DNA from 2 places in the Cutibacterium sp. KB22876 genome. Region 2 is predicted to be linked to the other one. Evidence: riboswitches for the same ligand, from Rfam matches in the RefSeq annotation. Region 2 holds a riboswitch; the other holds the start of a gene.

Region 1 (8,603 bases), 800 kb from region 2:
ACGGCATCATCTCGACGGCAGGCATCGTCATGGGTGTCGCCGGCGCCACCATCGATCGCTCCTCCCTCCTCATCGCCGGCTTGGCTGGGCTTGTCGCCGGTGCCCTGTCCATGGCCGGCGGCGAGTATGTCTCCGTGAGCTCACAGCGCGACATCGAGAAGGCCGTCATGGCCAAGGAGGCCGCTGAGCTGCGTGACTTCCCTGACGAGGAGCTCGAGGAACTCGCCGGGATCTACGCCGAGAAGGGCCTGTCCGAGCAGACTGCTCGTCAGGTTGCCCGAGAGCTCACCGATCACGATCCGCTGCGAGCCCACGCCGAGGCCGAACTGGGTATCGACCCTGACGAGTACACCAACCCTTGGCACGCGGCCTTCGCCTCGATGGCTGCCTTCACCGTCGGCGCCTTGGTCCCGTTGCTCGCCATGGTGTGTTCCCCGACGGCAACCCGCGTCTACATCACCATCGCCGCCACGATGATCGGCCTGTTCCTCACCGGTCTGGGGTCAGCCATCGCCAGCGGCAGTGGCAAGGCCCACCCCATCGCCCGCAACATCATCGTGGGCATCTGTTCCATGACGATCACCTATGTCATCGGTCACCTCGTCGGTATGCAGGTCTGACTGTCGTCGCCGCTGTGACTTATTCGCCCACCTGCTCCGCCGGGAGTGGGTGGGCGATCAACGTTGGGTCGCGATCCATGATCTCCCATAGCTTGGGCGGCACGAAGGCGTCGACGATGACCATCAAGGCTTGTGGCAGGTCCGCAGCCCCCACCATGGATTGGCATCGGTGGGCGCACACTGACGCCACCGCCCCGTCTCCATTCAGCCACCCGGCCAGCCCGCAGAGGGCCAGCGGGGCCGGGGCCAACCGATCAGGGATCATTCCGACGGCTTGGCTCCAGACCGTCAGCCATCTCGACGCGTGCTCCCGTTCCATCGTCATCCACAAGGTGCGTGCCACCTCCGGACGCTGGACGGCAACGGCCATCTCAACGGCGGCGGCATCATCAATCGGTGAACCGGACCTCACGAGGGCACGGCATCTGGCAGCGACGACGTCGTCACCGCGGCGAGAGAGTCGTCGTCGCGCATTGGTGATGAGTCGACGAGTACCTGGGTCACAGGTTCTTCCGGGCCCGGACAGCTGATCGACCAGGTTGGTGCGGCTCGGCAGAACGGTGAGCCCCCGATAGACCGCCTCGGCAGCAATCTCCGGGGCGGGAATGTACGGGTGATTCTCCCCGCAGCTCCGTTCATCGCCGAAGATACTGCTCCAGCTCTCACCATCTGTCCAGGCAGCGTCACTAATGTTCATGCCTTCCATCGCCCGGATGGCCAACGCCAAGGCAGCCATGCCACGGTCTTGGTCCTCGGTGAAGGCCAGGATCACCGTCCGTCCTTGCCCTGCCAACGAGACGACTCGGGATGCGAAGGCGTCCATGGCCAGGGTCAGTTCGACGTCGTCGAGATCGACCCGGGCGACGAAACCTTGGCAGGTCGCGCCATCGTCAGCGACGATGAGGAGCAGGCTCTCGCTGGGTTGGAAGCCGAGCAGGTAGGGCGCCAGGGTTATCGCCTCGTCGACGGTCCTGACAGTCAGTGGATCACGGTCATCGGTGGTGGACGAATGCAGTGTTGTCATACCTTCAGTTGTCGTCCCGACCCCGTGAAATCCGCCAAGCAATTGGGGACCTGTGGACAACTCCCGGCAGCGTCATCTCGTCTCAACGCCAACCTGTGGACAGCACCGACGACCACCAACCACGTAAAGTGGAGCCACCATGAGCCAACCGCCTGACATCAGCCAGTATCAGCCGCCGAAACGCCACCGCGGCTGGATCGCAGCCATCATCGCGGTGGCCGTCATCATCGCCCTTGTTCTGGTGGCTCGCCGGGTCACCAGCGAACCTGATCTCCCCCAGTCCCCCATCCCAACTCCGGTGGCGACGCCGTCATCGGCGACCACGCCGACACCGATTCCGGCGTCAGTGACGGCTGTGGCCTCCTCGGTGCCGTTCTCGTCCAAGGACGACTCGAGCGAGGGAACATGGTCGATCGACGACGTCAGTTGGGGTCCCGGAAGTGTCACCCTCACGGTGACCATCGAGGTCACCAGGGGATCCCTGAGCGACTACACCTTCTTCATTATGGAGAACGAGTCGACTAACATCCACGAGGCCAGCCTGCCGCCCACCGGAACCCTCGGCGACACCATCTCCCCGGGACATAAGGTGCACGGCACGGTCACCATTGACTGTCCGCGCGCTGACGCCACCGTCATGTTCACTCATGGATCGGGGATGTCCTCCCCCATCTCAGCTCTGACGATCAAGGCGTGACTCGCCACCTCTGATGCCCATCTGAGATGACATGGGGTCCGGCACGATGCCGGACCCCATGTCATCAGCTCAGTCCCGTCACTTCACTGTCATCAGTCTGCATCGTCGCTCAGATGACCTCGACGCGTGGGTACCGCGGCTGCCACATCGCCGAGAACACCTTCTCAACCGGGGTATCGGTGGCCTCGGTCGCCACACCTTCCTCCATCGCCTGTTGGGCAACGGCAATGGCCACCGACGCCGACAGCGGTCTCAGGGTCTTGATGGACGGCAGCAGCGAGGCTCCCATCACCCGGTTGTCGACGTGCATGGCGACCGCCTCGGCAGCAGCCGCGATCATGCCCTTGGTGACGCGGGACGCCCGCACTGCGATGGCTCCCAAACCGATGCCCGGGAAGACCAGGGCGTTGTTGGCCTGAGCGATCTGATACGTCACACCGTTGACCATGACCGGCTTGAACGGCGAACCGGTGGCCACCAGGGCGCGTCCTTCAGTCCACTTGAGAATGTCGGAAGGCAGTGCCTCGGCCTTACGGGTCGGGTTCGACAGCGGCATGATCACCGGACGATCACAGTGGGCCGACATCGTTTTGACGATCTCCTCGGTGAAGGCCCCCGTCTGGGCGGAGCAACCGATGAGGATCGTCGGATGGACGTTACGCACGACGTCACTCAACGTGTACTGGTCGGGGGCGTCAGTGGTCCACCCTTCCAGCTCCTCCTTGCTGCGAGCGAAGGGCTGCTGGAAGTCACGCAGCCGCAGACCGTCCCGCAGCAGACCCCGGGATCCCAATCCCCAGAAGTGGGAACGCGCAGTTTCCTCGTCCAGGCCCTGGCTGACCATGAGCTGTACCAGGAGATTCGCGATGCCGGTGCCAGCTGAACCAGCGCCGTGAATGACGATACGGTGCTTGCTCAGCGGGGTGCCGGACGCCTTGACGGCACTCAACACGGCGGCGACGACCACGGCCGCGGTGCCCTGGATGTCGTCGTTGAAGGTGCAGTAGTCGTCCCGGTACTTGTTGAGGATTCGGGTGGCGTTACCGGCCGCGAAGTCCTCCCAGTGCAGCAGGGCGTGCGGGAACATCCGGTGGGCCGTCTCGACGTACTGTTGGACGAAGGCGTCATAGCGTTCTCCGCGCACACGAGGGTGACGCACACCGAGGTAGCCGTCGTCATTGAGGCGTTCCATGTTGTCGGTGCCGACGTCGAGGATGACGGGTAGGACACGGTGCGGGTGGATTCCGGCTGCCGCGGTGTACACCGCCAGTTTCCCGACGGTGATCGCCACGCCACCGACACCCTGGTCACCGATGCCAAGGATGCCCTCTGCATCGGTGGCCACGATGAGGTCGACATCGTCAGGGCCATGGCCCAACTGCCCCAGGGCCTGCTCCATGTCCTCCGGGTCGTCAATGGACAGGTAAATACCGCGCGGACGGTCGTACCAGTGGTTGTATTCCTCAATCGCCTTGCCGATCGTCGGGGTGTAGACGATGGGCAGCATCTCCTCGATGTGCTCGGCGATGAGGCGGAAGTACAGCACCTCATTACGGTCGTGCATGTGGTTGAGGTACAGGTACTTCGCCAGGTCGTCCGGCTGCGCCGAGTACTGGGCGTAAACCCGCTTGAGCTGGTCGGTGATCGTCATGACTCCCGACGGCAACAGGCCCGTGAGACCAAGGGTCTTGCGCTCCTCGAGGGTGAAAGCCGTGCCTCGGTTGGCCAGGGGGTTCGTCAACACCTCCTGGCCGCGAGCCGCAATCTTGAGAAGTTCTCCGTCACTGTCCTGTGCATACTGAAAAGGAACTGACATACCCCCTAGCCTAGAAGGTCGTCAGCACAAATGTTCAGCAGGTCACGAGATGGATGACAAAGTGTCACGCAAGCGTTCCGCGGAAGCCTCAAGGGAGGCAATTTCCGCTGCGCTCATGGAGACCGGGACCACTCCTTCGATGCCGTCACGCGAGACGATGCACGGCATGGACAGGGCTACCCCGGAGACTCCGTGGACATCCTCGATGACGCTGGACAGCGGCAGGACGGAACGGCCCGGACGCAGCAGGGACTCGGCAAGACGAGCACCCGTCAGACCGATGGCGTAGTTCGTCGCACCCTTGCCCTCGATGATCTTGTACGCGGCGAAGGCGGCCTCGTGAGCCAGATCAGCGAGCACGTCCTCGGTGAAGACGCGCTCACCCTCGACTGTCCAGTCGTGGATCGGCACACCGGAGATGTTGGCGGTCGACCACAGCGGGAACTCCGAGTCGCCGTGCTCGCCGACGATGGTCACGTGTACATGGCGCTGCTCGACGTTGGCCCACTGACGGATGAGCCAGCGCAGCCGCGAGGTGTCGAGCATGGTACCGGTCGAGAAGACGCGGTTAGCCGGCAACCCGGTGGCCTGCTGGGCAACGACGGTCAGGACGTCACAGGGGTTGGTGACGAGCACGAACAGGGCGTTCGGGGACTGCTCGACCAGCTGCGGCATGAGGGAACGCAAAATATTGGCATTGACGCCGGCAAGGTCCAGACGGGTCTGGCCCGGCTTCTGACGGGCCCCGGCAGTGATGAAGACGACATCAGAGTCGGCAGTGTCGTGGACATCAGCGCCACCCATCACTGAGGCGGGGGTGAACTGAGTGCCATGGGCGAGGTCCGCTACCTCGGCCTCGACCTTGTCCTTGGCAATGTCGTAGAGGGCAACGAGGTCGGCCGATCCGCGGATGAGGCAGGCGTAGGCCAGCGAGGAACCAACCGAACCGGCCCCGACGACGGAGATCTTGGAGGCGCGACGAGTGACGTCAGAAGTGCTCATGGCGCTCATCTTAGGGTGCCCTCGTGCCTGATTATGTACCATGCGCACCAGGGCCGCTCATCTGAACAAGATGCCAGTCGCACTGGGCGGTTGTGCACGCCCTGACGTCACCTCCCCTTCGCGCGGCGCCACGCCTGTGCGAGTTCCCGAGCACTGGACTCGGGATCGGCGCTTCGACAAATTGCCGAGACTACGCTGAGGCCGTCGCAACCCAACCGGGCTACATCCTGAGCGTCAGAGGCAGCGACGCCGCCAATGATGCACACCGGCCACGGGCTGACGTCGACGACATCGCGTATCGCGGCTAAGCCGAGCTCGCCTGCCTCAGGTTTAGTCCCCGTGCCATGCAAAGCCCCAACACCCAAGTAATCGACGACGTCACGGCCATGAGACAGCGCAGCCTCCACATGGGCGGAGGTCTGCGCGGATAAGCCAATTAGCAGATCGTCCCCGAGAATCTCTCGAACTTGGGCGACCGGCATGTCGGACTGCCCGACATGGGCGCCGTCGGCTCCGATGTCGGCGACCAGATGCACCCGGTCGTCGATAATAAGGGGTACTCCACTGCACGCATCCTTCACCCGCCGTCCCAAGGTGACGAATTCGTCGTCGGGCAGATCGTGGTCGCGGAATTGGACCAGAGTCACCCCGCCGGCGATAGCACGCCGCACGGTCTCGACGACCCTGTCTGGGCCGCCACATTGGGCGGTGTCTGTGACGAGGTACACCGACAGATCGAAGTCAGGCCGTGACATCGCGAAGCCCTCCTCTCGCGCCAACTTCGTCGGGTGACACCAGGAACAGCTCGTCGATGAGAGCTTGAGCGAATCCGCCCGGGCCCACACTGCGATCTGCTGCTCGTTCGGCAGCTACGCACAGCATGGCGGTTGCGGATGTAGCGGCAATGAGGTGATCCTTCTGGACGCCTGCGAAGGCTGCTGTCAGAGCCCCTAGTGAGCATCCGACCCCGGTCACTCGCGCCATCCATTCATGCCCCGATGACACGGTTACGTGCCGGCGAGCGTCCACGATGTGATCGACGGGACCACTAATGGCGACCACGGTGCCGTATGTGCGCACGAGCTCAGCGGCGGATCCCAAGGCATCCTCGACGGTATCTCCAGCCTCCGGGCCTCGGGAAGACGCTCCCGTTCCAGCCAAGGTCAATACCTCGGAGGCATTCGCCCGGATGACGGCTGGAGCGCCGACGTGCAACGCGTCCAGCGCGACCTGGGTACGCCATGGCATCCCGACCCCCACCGGGTCGAGCACCCACGGCGTGTCACTACCTGCGGCGCCACGCGCGGCAACAACCATGGCCTCAGCGGTCTCCCGGTACGGGGTACCAATATTGACTAGCACGCCGTCAGCCACCGAGGCGAACCCTTCAGATTCTGAGGGGTTATCGACCATAGCGGGAACCGCCCCCGCAGCCAACAACACATTCGCGGTGAAATTGGCAACCACGATGTTCGTCAAGCACTGCACCAGCGGCTTGTCCCGACGCAGCCGCTCCACAGACTCCGACACCAGATTCGACAATTCAGTCATGCCAACCACTTCCTTCGCCAGCATTACCCGGACAGGTTCAGACGGTCGGTGCCATCACGACACCCTCTCAGCCCTTGTGGTGGGCTCCCGCGTTGTTGTGGTCCAATCTACTGCCACGATGCGCGCTGCCAACGCCGCACTCCTGTCTTCTAGGGCCAGCGGTGTCCGAATCCGCTCTACCAACCCACGTCTCAAGTGACACAATGCCGCCATGAATCCCCGTCTTAGCCCTGTCGCCGACGTTCTCAATGCTGCGTCGTCAGAAGCCGCCGGGAGTGGAACCTCGTTGTCCTGGGCAACCGTTGACGACAGTGAGGTGCGCTGTAACGACACCGACGATCGCGTCTACAGCATCGCGTCGATGTCGAAGTCGTTCACCGCTGCCAGCGTCCTTGGGATCTGTCACGGGCTGATCGACGTGGCTTCTCGACGGCCCGCTCTCGACGACACCCTCGGTAGTTGGATTCCGCAGCTTCAGGAGCCCATCGCCAGCGCGACGATCCGTGACGCGTTGTCCATGTCTACCGGTCTACCACCGGACGATCCGTGGGCCGACCGTCAGCAGGCCATGTCACGCGAGGAGTTCGAGGCGCTGTTGGGTAAACCCTTCATCACGAACTTCGCGCCGGGGACGGGGTACGCCTATTCCAACCTCGGTTACGCGATCCTGGGCCGCGTCGTCGAATTGGCGACCGAGCGGCCATTCATCGACGTCGTCGAGGAAGACGTCATCCGTCGGTTGGGGATGACCGAATCCTTCCTCGACGTCACGCAAGTACCCGAGGGAAAGCTCGCCCCAGGCCTCGGCAGAGATGGCAGCGTCCAGCCCTTGCTTGGCTCCGGAACCTTCTCCCCCATCGGCGGCCTCATCTGCACGGCCAAGGATGTCGGGATCTGGGTGAGCCATTTCATCACCGCGTGGACCAGCGAGGACGATGGTTGGGGCCAGGTCTTTCGCGACATGCAGCAAATGCAGCGGTATTTCACGACGTACGGCCCAGTCACCGAAGGGTACGGATATGGCCTGCACGTCGCTGTCACGGGGAAGGAACACATCGTCTACCACTGTGGCGGGTATCCAGGGTATGGATCGACGATGATGTGGCATCCGTCCTCCGGGGTCGGCGTCGTGGTGCTGGCGAATCGGACGTATCACCCGGCCATCCGCGTAACCTCCACGGCCCTCGACACCGTTGTTCCCGGGGTGGGTGACCTGCTGCTGCCCTCCGCGGCCAAGGATCGCAAGGCCTGTGATGCCGTCCATCCTTCGCCGATGAATCCCCAAGTCCGGCAGCATCTCGACGACGTCGAGAAGATCATTCGCAACTGGTCGGACGATCTGGTGGCTCAGGAGTGGTGCCCGACGATGGACATGGATCGTCCGTTGGATCAGCGCCGCAAGGATTTCGAGGACGTGGTCAAGGCCACCGGGGAATCCGCGGATGCCACGATCGACGTCGTCGAGATGACGCCGTATTGCTGGATCTGGCGTGTCGAGGGCCCCTTGGCTACCCGTCAGGTCACGGCTTCGGTTAACCCGTTGGGTCAGGTACAGGCCCTCGACGTCAGGATCGTTTGATAGGTCAGATCGTGTCGAGTGAGGTGCCGCGAGTTTCGCGGGCGAACATGTATGTCACACCGCCGATGACGAGCAGCACGGTGAACAGGATGAACGCCGGGAAGACCGCGTCCAAGGTGACATTCTGTTTGACCGCAGATCCGCCCACCATGAGTCCCATGAGCGCCGGACCGATGACCTTGGCAGTCGCACCGATGCCGTAACCGAGTCCGAGACCGGTGGAGCGAGCCTCATTGGGAAATTGCTCGGCGCCGAAGGCGTTCAGAATACCGAAGGCGCCGTCGCCGAAGGCCATCGCAACAAGGACGCCGGCA
Region 2 (8,603 bases):
TGCTGCTCGGGATGACCGCTCCTGGCGCCAACAGGCCCATGGACTTCCGAACCATCAATGAAGTGGAGGCCTTTTCCTCAACCCGCCGGTTGGTCCGACCGGGTATTCGGGTACGTCGCTGGCACGTGCCGCACCGGTTCGTGACCGAGCGGGAGCGGGTTCGGATTGCCACCGCTGAGGTATCGGTCCTCGTCCTCGCCATTCAGGGAGAATGGGAGTGGGTCTGCGAGGCCCTGCGACAACGTCTCGTGACTCCCGAATCCTGTCGTCGGGCACGCAAGGGCCTTACTGGCCGATACCCAAAGGCCGAGGTCGATGCCGCATTGGCTGACATCCTCCTGGCTGCATGGTCAATCCCGGAACTGGAGATGAGCAGGGTCCTTCGCGCCACCGGGATCACCGGTCACAAGCCCAACCACAAGGTCCGGGTGGGAGATCGTCATTACTACCTGGACCAAGCCTTCGAGGCCGAGAAGGTCGCCTTGGAGATTGATGGCCGGTCAGTTCACGGCACCGCCAAGGGTTATGAGGAGACGATGATGAGGTCGGCTCATCTGGACCGTCATGGCTGGAAGGTGCTCCACGTCACCCCGACGATGTTCCGAAAGACCCCGAGATTCGTCCTGGACTGGCTCGCCTCCCACCTGCATCGGCGGCATCGGCCAAGAACCATGTTCAGTGAATCCGTCCTGCGGCAGATCATGGGCGGTGTCGCGCCAGCCTGAGGCTCGCGGATCCAACCTCGTAACGGCGGAGAAGGGTAGCCCTACCCCCTGATGGGTCTTGATTCGTCCCGTTCGCTGACCCATGCGTCCCCAGCCAGACCGTCGCGTTGTCCCGCTGTGGAAAATGGGGTTTCGATGAACCCATCTGCAACGTGGCGCTGCACCACCGACCATCAGGAACCCCATTGCCACAGGAGGGGAACGCTCATCACGTGGCTCGAGGCACGGGAGCGAGGGACCCAGACTCACCGAGCCTACAAATAACGGTGGGGCAACGCTCTCGCGTCACCCCACCGTCAGTGAATTGTCACTTGTAGGAGTAGAAGGCCGGGGCGGTCGACACACGCCCGGTGCCACCCATTGGGGTGGCGTGGCCGTCGGCTCGCGGATCGCGACGGCGAGCCTTCCGTCCGCCGGCAGGCTTGCGTTTGGACAGGTTCTCGAACAAGGACGGATCGTGGGATCCCGTCTTCGTGTCCTTGGGTCCCTTGCGCACTGCCACCAGTGCGATCCCGACGACGGCGACTGCAGCCACCGCGATGGCAATCAGGGGTCCCCTGTCGATCTCCTCAGGATTGATCTCGAGCTTGCTCATGCGCATCACTTCTTCCCGTCGATGGGCTTGGCGCCCTTCTCGTCATCGTCGCGAAGAGCGTTTTTGTTCTTGTCTTCCTTGCCTTCCTCGGTGAGGACATCGCCGACGATGGCTCCGGCCTCGCGATGGAACGCAATGTAACGAGCGCCGAGGTTGATCATGGCCTGCAGACGGTTACGACCGCCCAACAGGGTGTAAATGTGCACCATCACCCAGGTCAGCCATGCGCTGATACCGGTGAACTTCAGCTTCTCGGACAGCTGGACGACGGCTGAGTTGCGGCCGATTGTCGCCATGGTGCCCTTGTCCTGGTACTCGAATTTCTCCAGCGGCTCGCCGAGTTCGAGGTGGACGATCTGACGGGCGACGCACTCGCCGCCCTGGATGGCGGGCTGAGCCAGCTGAGGCTTGGGGTCCTCGGTGTTGATGGCACCGTCGCCGACGGCGAAGATGCGATCGTGACCATTGACGCGGAGAGTGCCATCGGTGGCGATACGGCCGCCGCGACCCTGCTCGAACCCCCAGTCGGAAACGGACTTGTGGGCACCGACGCCAGCAGCCCAGATGACCATGTCCGCAGGAAGCGTCTGACCGTCCTTGAGGAGCACCGAATCCTCGCGTACCTCGGCGATGGCGGTCTTGGTGCGCACGTCCACGCCGCGCTTCTGCAGCTGGCGACGGGTGTAGTGGCGTAGAGCCGGGTCGAAGGGCATGAGGAGGTGGTCAGCCATCTCGACGAGGGTGACGTGGACGCGGTCGGTGGATACGTCCGGGAAGATTGCCGGGATGCCGATCGACTTCATCTCGGCCAGGGTGCCGGCCATCTCGACGCCGGTCGGGCCGCCACCAACGATGATGACGTCGAAGGTCTTGTCACGCTGGGTGTCGAGGTCCTCGAGGTAGGTGAAGATGGCGTCGCGTGCGCGCAGCGAGGATGCGCGGGTGTAGATGGTGTACGAGTGCTCGGCGGCACCGGGGGTACCGAAGAAGTTGGCTCCGACGCCCTGGGACAGGATGAGGTAGTCGTACGAGATCGGGTCGCCGTTGTCGACGTTGACGATGCGGTTCTCGGTGTCGACGTCGGTCACAGAGGCACGACGGAAGTGGGTGCGAGAACCGTTCTGAGCGGCGAAGGAACGCAGGCGGTAGGTGACGTCACCTGGGTTCAGACCACCGGTCGCGACCTGGTACAGCAGCGGCTGGAATGTGGTGTAGGGGTTGCGGTCAATGAGGGTGACGTCGCACCCTGCTTCGGCAGTCTTCTCAGCGGCCGCCAAGCCACCGAAACCAGCACCAACGATCACGACTCGAGGCTTGGAGTCCGCCAGAACCGGTCTGCGACCCAGGCCCGGCAGGCCAATGTCCGACAACAGGGTATTGATGTCCATCTGATCCTCCGAATGATGGTGATACATACTGATTGTCCCAAAAATGTGCTGTATTTCGCAATAACGCGAGCCCCATGGGTAGGTCGGGGCCGGGCACTGCAGCTTGCAGCGTGACAGGCTTGGACCATGCCACATCTCCACACCCAGCCACATGGACACGACGTCACGATCAGCGCGTGGATCCTGAGAAGGTTTCCATCCGACAGCCCACGTGGCTGGCAGTGGAAGGCCCTCGTGCACAAGCACCGCAAGATGAATTTGTGGATTCAACCGGGCGGACACGTCGAGCACACCGAGAACCCCTGGCAGGCCCTTGCTCACGAGCTCCACGAGGAAGCTGGCTACCACATTGACCAGTTGAGCGTCCTACAGCCATGGAATCGGGTTCCTGACGGGGTTCATGACCTCATGCACCCGACGCCGGTGCTTCTCAACACCCACAGCCCCTACCCAGGGCACTTCCACTCCGACATCGTCATGGCGATGGTTGCTGATGGTGATCCGGCGGAGAAACCGCGTCCTGGCGAGTCTCTGGAGCTTCAGTGGGTCAGCCCTGACGAGTTCGCCGCGCTCCCGGGGGCCGAGCCCGATGCCGTCATGATCATGACGATGATCGTCGAGCGGGTGGCCGATTCCTGGATTCCTATCCGGGCGACGGACTGGTCGCTGGAAGATGCCCCCACGGAGGCAATGACGAACCGCACGGTCGCCGAGGCCACTGCTCCTGATCCCCTGGACGAGAGGGAGACCCAGGGGTGGGGGACGGCCCAGTGACGCGGAGTCTCGACCTCGACGCAATAGGCTCCGGGCATCCGGTTGCCGATCATTGCGACGAGATCACCACAGCCCTGGATGTTGGGAGGGCGGTCATCGTCGCCCCACCGGGCACCGGCAAGACGACCTTCGTCCCGCCGCTGGTCGCATCGCGGTGTTCGGGTCGGGTCATCGTCACCCAGCCACGACGGGTGGCAGCCAGAGCCGCCGCACGCCGACTTTCCACACTCACCCGGACCCGCCCCGGCGAGTTCGCCTCCCACGCCGTGCGCGGGGAGTCGACGACAACCCGCGACACCAGGGTTGAGTTCGTGACGACCGGGATTCTCCTTCGCCGCCTGATGCGCGATCCTGACCTGACAGGGGTTGATGCCGTCGTCCTCGACGAGGTCCATGAGCGTCATCTCGATGCCGACCTAGCCGTCGCGATGGTGTGCGAGGTGGCCCAGCTGCGCGAGGACCTCACGGTGGTGGCGATGTCGGCCACCGTCGACAGCTCCGGGTGGGCGAGCCTCCTCGGTACGGACGAGCCGGTACCGGTCGTCGAGGTGTCATCGGCCCTGCATCAGCTCCAGATCGAGTGGGCCCCAGCCTCGGGATCCCCTGTGGATTCTCGGGGTGTGACTCCCGAGTTCCTCAGTCACCTTGGCAGTGTCACCGTCGAGGCCCTCGATCACCACCCAGATGGTTCGGCGCTGGTCTTCGTGCCGGGGGCGCGCGAGGTCGACCACGTCGTCGCGGATCTGCGCTCCCGGCTCGATGGCGTGGAAATCGTCGGGCTGTCAGGGTCGATGTCGGCGCGTGAGCAGGATCGTGCCTTGTCAGACCCAGGTGATGTGCGCCGTGTCATCGTCTCGACGGCGGTTGCGGAATCCTCCCTGACGGTGCCGGGGGTGAGGCTCGTCGTCGATTCGGGTCTGTCCCGGGAACCGCGCCTGGATCGTGATCGCGGCATGACGGGCCTGGTGACAGTCCGGGAATCTCGAGCCTCGGCAATTCAGCGTGCCGGACGTGCAGCTCGTCTCGGCCTTGGCGTCGCGGTGCGGAGCCTGCGGCCCCAGGACTGGTCTGGGATGGATGCTGACCCGGCCCCCGAGGTTGATCATGCCGACCTTGTGGCACCGCTGCTGGCGCTGGCCGTTTGGGGCTCTCCTCGTGGCGAAGGCATGGCCCTACCAACCCCATTGCCACAGGACCGGGTGGCCGAGGCCGAGGAGGAACTGCGTGACCTAGGTGCTGTTGACGCTGACGGTCGAGTCACCGACAGAGGGCGTCAGCTCGCGACGGTTCCGGTCGACCCGCGTCTAGCAAGGGCCCTGGTCGACGGCGCGCCGATTGTCGGGTCTCGTCGCTGCGCCGAGATCGTCGCCATGCTCGGCCTCGACGACGGACAGGTCGACCTCGTCGGGCAGTGGCGCCAGTTGCGGACTGGTCGTCACCCCGATGGGAGGGTGTGGCGTCGCGAGGCTGACCGGCTTTCGCGTCTCACTGACGATTTCCCCGACACCAACATCACCGACGATGATGCCGTCGCCACGGTCGTCTCCCTGGCTCGCCCAGGTTGGATCGCTCGCAGCCGTGGTGAGGGGTCATCGTCCTATCTGTTGGCTTGTGGCACTGGGGTTGAACTGCCCCGCAACTGCCCACCCGGGTTGCTCGGGCAGCCCTGGTTGGCCGTTGCCCGAACCTCTCGCGTCACGAGCGGCGCCCTCATCCGGGCAGCGGTCCCGCTGGCGGAATCGGCGGCTCTGGATGCCGGTGCGGCGATGCTCGCGACCGAGACCACGGTCACCTGGAATGGCGGCAAGGCTCGCGGTCGGCGCGTTTCGCGGCTTGGTGCCATCGAGTTGTCGTGCACCCCGGTCCGGCCAGGGCGTGATGAAGCCCGTCGAGCGGTGCTGGAAGAAGTGAGATCCCGCGGGCTCGAGGTTATAGGCCTGACGAAGAACGGTGAGTCCCTGAGGAGTCGGCTCGCCCTGGCCCACCGGGTACTCGGAGACCCCTGGCCTGACGTCAGTGATGAGGCTCTGCTCTCTCGCGCCGAGGAATGGCTCGACTTGGATGGCCTGGCCGCAGGGCAGGGGAGTGACGCCACCTCTGGCCTACGCAGGATGCTGGGGTGGCAGGAATCGGCACGTCTTGACGAGGCCCTCCCCGAGACGATCACGGTCCCCAGCGGGTCGCGAATCCGCGTTGACTACCCGGAACCCGGCAGTGACGCCGCTCCGGTGCTCGCGGTGAAGCTCCAGGAGTGTTTCGGGTGGACCGACGGCCCGATGATCTGTGACGGCCGCGTGAAGGTGGTGCTCCATCTGTTGTCCCCAGCCCGACGTCCGTTGGCCGTCACAGACGATCTCGCCAGTTTCTGGGCCAACGTCTACCCCTCAGTGCGAGCGGAGAATCGTGGACGTTATTCCAAACATCCCTGGCCCGAGGACCCACTGACGGCCATGCCCACGAAGCGCACGAATCGGGCGTTGGGGCATAGCTGACGGCGGGCCAAGTCCAGCACCCACGCTGAGTCCGGGAGTTGAGGACTTGTTTCCAAGCAACGTGTCCCTTCCCGTCCCGGTCTACCCGCAACCTTGTGGAGATCGGGGTTCTGATGGCGAAAGCTGCTACGGGAGATGGCACGACGGGGGTCCATGACCCCGATTTCCACCAGGAGGCGGAATACCCGACATCGTCGAGGTCCGGGTGACGGGCCCCGCCCGACGATTTCCGAGCCCTGCGCAAGGATCGCCGAACCCGTTGTGGGTGGAGACTTCCCGCCAACCGCGACTACGATGGCTCTCAACGACAGGGGAGCATCGTCGGATGCTGAGAGTGGGCACCGCCCAGACCCTCGAACCTGAACCGGTTAGGACCGGCGTAGGGAGTCGGGCTCTTCGCGCATGTGCGCCCCCTTCCGAAGGGACGGAAGGATTTCCATGACCAACGACAAACCTGCCATGCGGTACCGCACCATTGACATCGTCACCCCAGTGATGATCGCGGTGGCCTTCGGTGTCATCTTCCTCGGTTACGGCGCTCTCTACAGCCTCCTCAAGCCGGTGTCCTCGGTGTATGTGCCAGCCGAGGGCATTCTCACCGGCATCTGGTTCCTACCCGCCCTCATCGCCGGCCTCGTCGTCCGCAAACCGGGCGCTGCCCTTCTCGCAGAGATTCTTGCTGCATGTATCGAGGCGGCTCTGGGAGGCCCATGGGGTCCAGGCACCATCATCTCCGGAGTCATCCAGGCTCTGCCGATGGAGCTGTGTCTGCTCATCGTCGCCTATCGCAAGGCTGGACCGAAGCTCGCCATGGTCGCCGGAGCTCTCACCGGTATCGCTGAGGGTATCTACGAACGTATTTCCTATTACCCGATGTTCCGTTTCGGGGACACCGTCGTTTACCTCATCCTCATGGTCGTCTCCGGAGCCCTGCTCGGCGGTCTGCTGGCGTGGGGTATCGTCCGCGGCCTGGCGGCCGCTGGTGCCCTCAACCCCTTCGCGGTTTCTCGTGAACTGCGTGGCGGAAAGCGGAGTACGGCGTCGGCGCGGAATCTGTCATGACTGACGTCTTGGCCTGTAATGACCAGGCTGACGACGTTTCCGCTCGTCGGGCGGTGCCTGTGGATGTCGAGGGGTTGACTGTCGGCGTCCCGGGCCGCGACGCCCCCATCCTCGGGCCCATCGACCTCCACCTGCCTGCTGGCGCAAGGGTGCTTGTCACAGGGCCTTCGGGCGCTGGCAAAACGACCCTGCTGCACGCCGTCGGAGGGTTGCTGGAGGAGGAGAGTCACGATCTGACGGGCCAAGTGAGTACGTGGGGCAACGACAACGTCGGTCTGCTGCAGCAGGAGCCGATCCACTCCGTCGTTGCCGCGACCTGTGGACGTGACATCGCCTTTGGTCCGGAGAATCATCGCGTTCCCCGCGAGGAGATCTGGCCGATCGTCGAGGATTCCCGACGCCGTGCCCGGTTCACCATTCCCTGTGGCCACTCCACCACGAAGATGTCGGGCGGGCAGATGCAGCGTCTCGTCATCGCCGGAATCCTGGCCACCGACCCCGGGCTGCTCCTCCTCGACGAGCCGGTCTCGATGCTCGACGAGGAATCGGCCAGCGCGATTCGAGACGAGGTCGCCATGATGGCCCACGACCGGACGGTTTTCGTCGTCGACCACCATCCGGACCAGTGGCGTGGGATCCTCGACCAGGTTGTCGAGTTGACCGATCACGGCACCCTCAAACGGATCTGGGATTTCGAGGACTACCTCGACTCGCGCGAGCCCACCGAAGTGCCGTGGCACCCCGCTACTCCCGGCGAGGCAGTCGCTCGGGCCGTCGCTCTCGATGCTCACCGTCCGCAGTCTGACGACGTGCTGCTTCGTGGCGTCGAGATGTCGGCCCGACGCGGTTACGTCACGGTCCTGTCAGGGCCCAGCGGGGTCGGCAAGTCCACCCTGCTGAGGCTGCTGGCCGGGCTTGACGACCCTGCCGCCGGCGAGCTCGCCCTCCCCGAGCCCGGGCACACCGCCTGGGTGCCGCAGAACCCGGAGAACTACCTCGTCGCCCGCACAGCTGCTGACGAGCTCTTCGCCTCGCCGATGGTTCCTGAGAACGCTGATCTGCGCGACCTCGTCAGGACCTTCGGGCTCAAGCCGATCCTCGACTCCCACCCCATGACCTGTTCGGGCGGGGAGAAGAGGCGCCTTGCCATCGCGGCGGCACTCGCTCAGAAACCCGACCTGCTGCTCCTCGACGAGCCGACCGTCGGCCTCGACGACGACCGCGGTGCCAGTGTCCTGACGGCCATCCGCGCCGCGGCGGACTCCGGGGTTGCCGTCGTCGTCTCTTCCCACGACCCCCAGGTCATCGAGATGGCTGACGAGGTCGTTGACGTCGCCTCGTACCGCGATCCGGATCCTACCCCGGAAGAGAACCCCCAGGGGAAGCCGGCATTCCTGACGAAGATCAACCCTCTCGTCGTCCTCCTTATCGCCGTCGCAGGCATTGTCGGGTCCCTCTTCGTGCGATCTCCGCTCAGCGGCGCCATCGGGCTCATTCCGGCCGTCGCCATGGCTCCGATGTGTTCCCGCCGCGTCAAACCCTTGGCGGTTCGGACAGTTCCGGTCGT

What was found. Region 2 has a riboswitch for thiamine pyrophosphate ahead of AC6I1W_RS03485 (ECF transporter S component). Riboswitches for the same ligand answer to the same signal wherever they lie in the genome.
Region 1: another riboswitch for thiamine pyrophosphate. It lies ahead of thiM (hydroxyethylthiazole kinase); the one in region 2 lies ahead of AC6I1W_RS03485 (ECF transporter S component).

Annotation. Positions count from the first base shown of each region.
Region 1 covers NZ_AP040858.1:1,568,646-1,577,248, reverse strand. The annotation lists gene AC6I1W_RS07160 (VIT1/CCC1 transporter family protein) at 1-620, shown strand, start outside; gene AC6I1W_RS07155 (DUF4192 domain-containing protein) at 640-1,644, opposite strand; partial or broken gene AC6I1W_RS07150 (hypothetical protein) at 1,816-2,106, opposite strand; gene AC6I1W_RS07145 (hypothetical protein) at 2,099-2,341, shown strand; gene AC6I1W_RS07140 (NAD-dependent malic enzyme) at 2,451-4,157, opposite strand; gene AC6I1W_RS07135 (L-lactate dehydrogenase) at 4,200-5,168, opposite strand; gene thiE (thiamine phosphate synthase) at 5,267-5,914, opposite strand; gene thiM (hydroxyethylthiazole kinase) at 5,901-6,734, opposite strand; TPP riboswitch at 6,703-6,811, opposite strand; gene AC6I1W_RS07120 (serine hydrolase domain-containing protein) at 6,922-8,289, shown strand; gene AC6I1W_RS07115 (MFS transporter) at 8,294-8,603, opposite strand, start outside.
Region 2 covers NZ_AP040858.1:772,804-781,406, forward strand. The annotation lists gene AC6I1W_RS03460 (endonuclease domain-containing protein) at 1-725, shown strand, start outside; gene AC6I1W_RS03465 (hypothetical protein) at 1,033-1,329, opposite strand; gene AC6I1W_RS03470 (NAD(P)/FAD-dependent oxidoreductase) at 1,326-2,708, opposite strand; gene AC6I1W_RS03475 (NUDIX hydrolase) at 2,835-3,482, shown strand; gene hrpB (ATP-dependent helicase HrpB) at 3,464-5,974, shown strand; TPP riboswitch at 6,274-6,377, shown strand; gene AC6I1W_RS03485 (ECF transporter S component) at 6,413-7,036, shown strand; gene AC6I1W_RS03490 (ATP-binding cassette domain-containing protein) at 7,033-8,603, shown strand, end outside.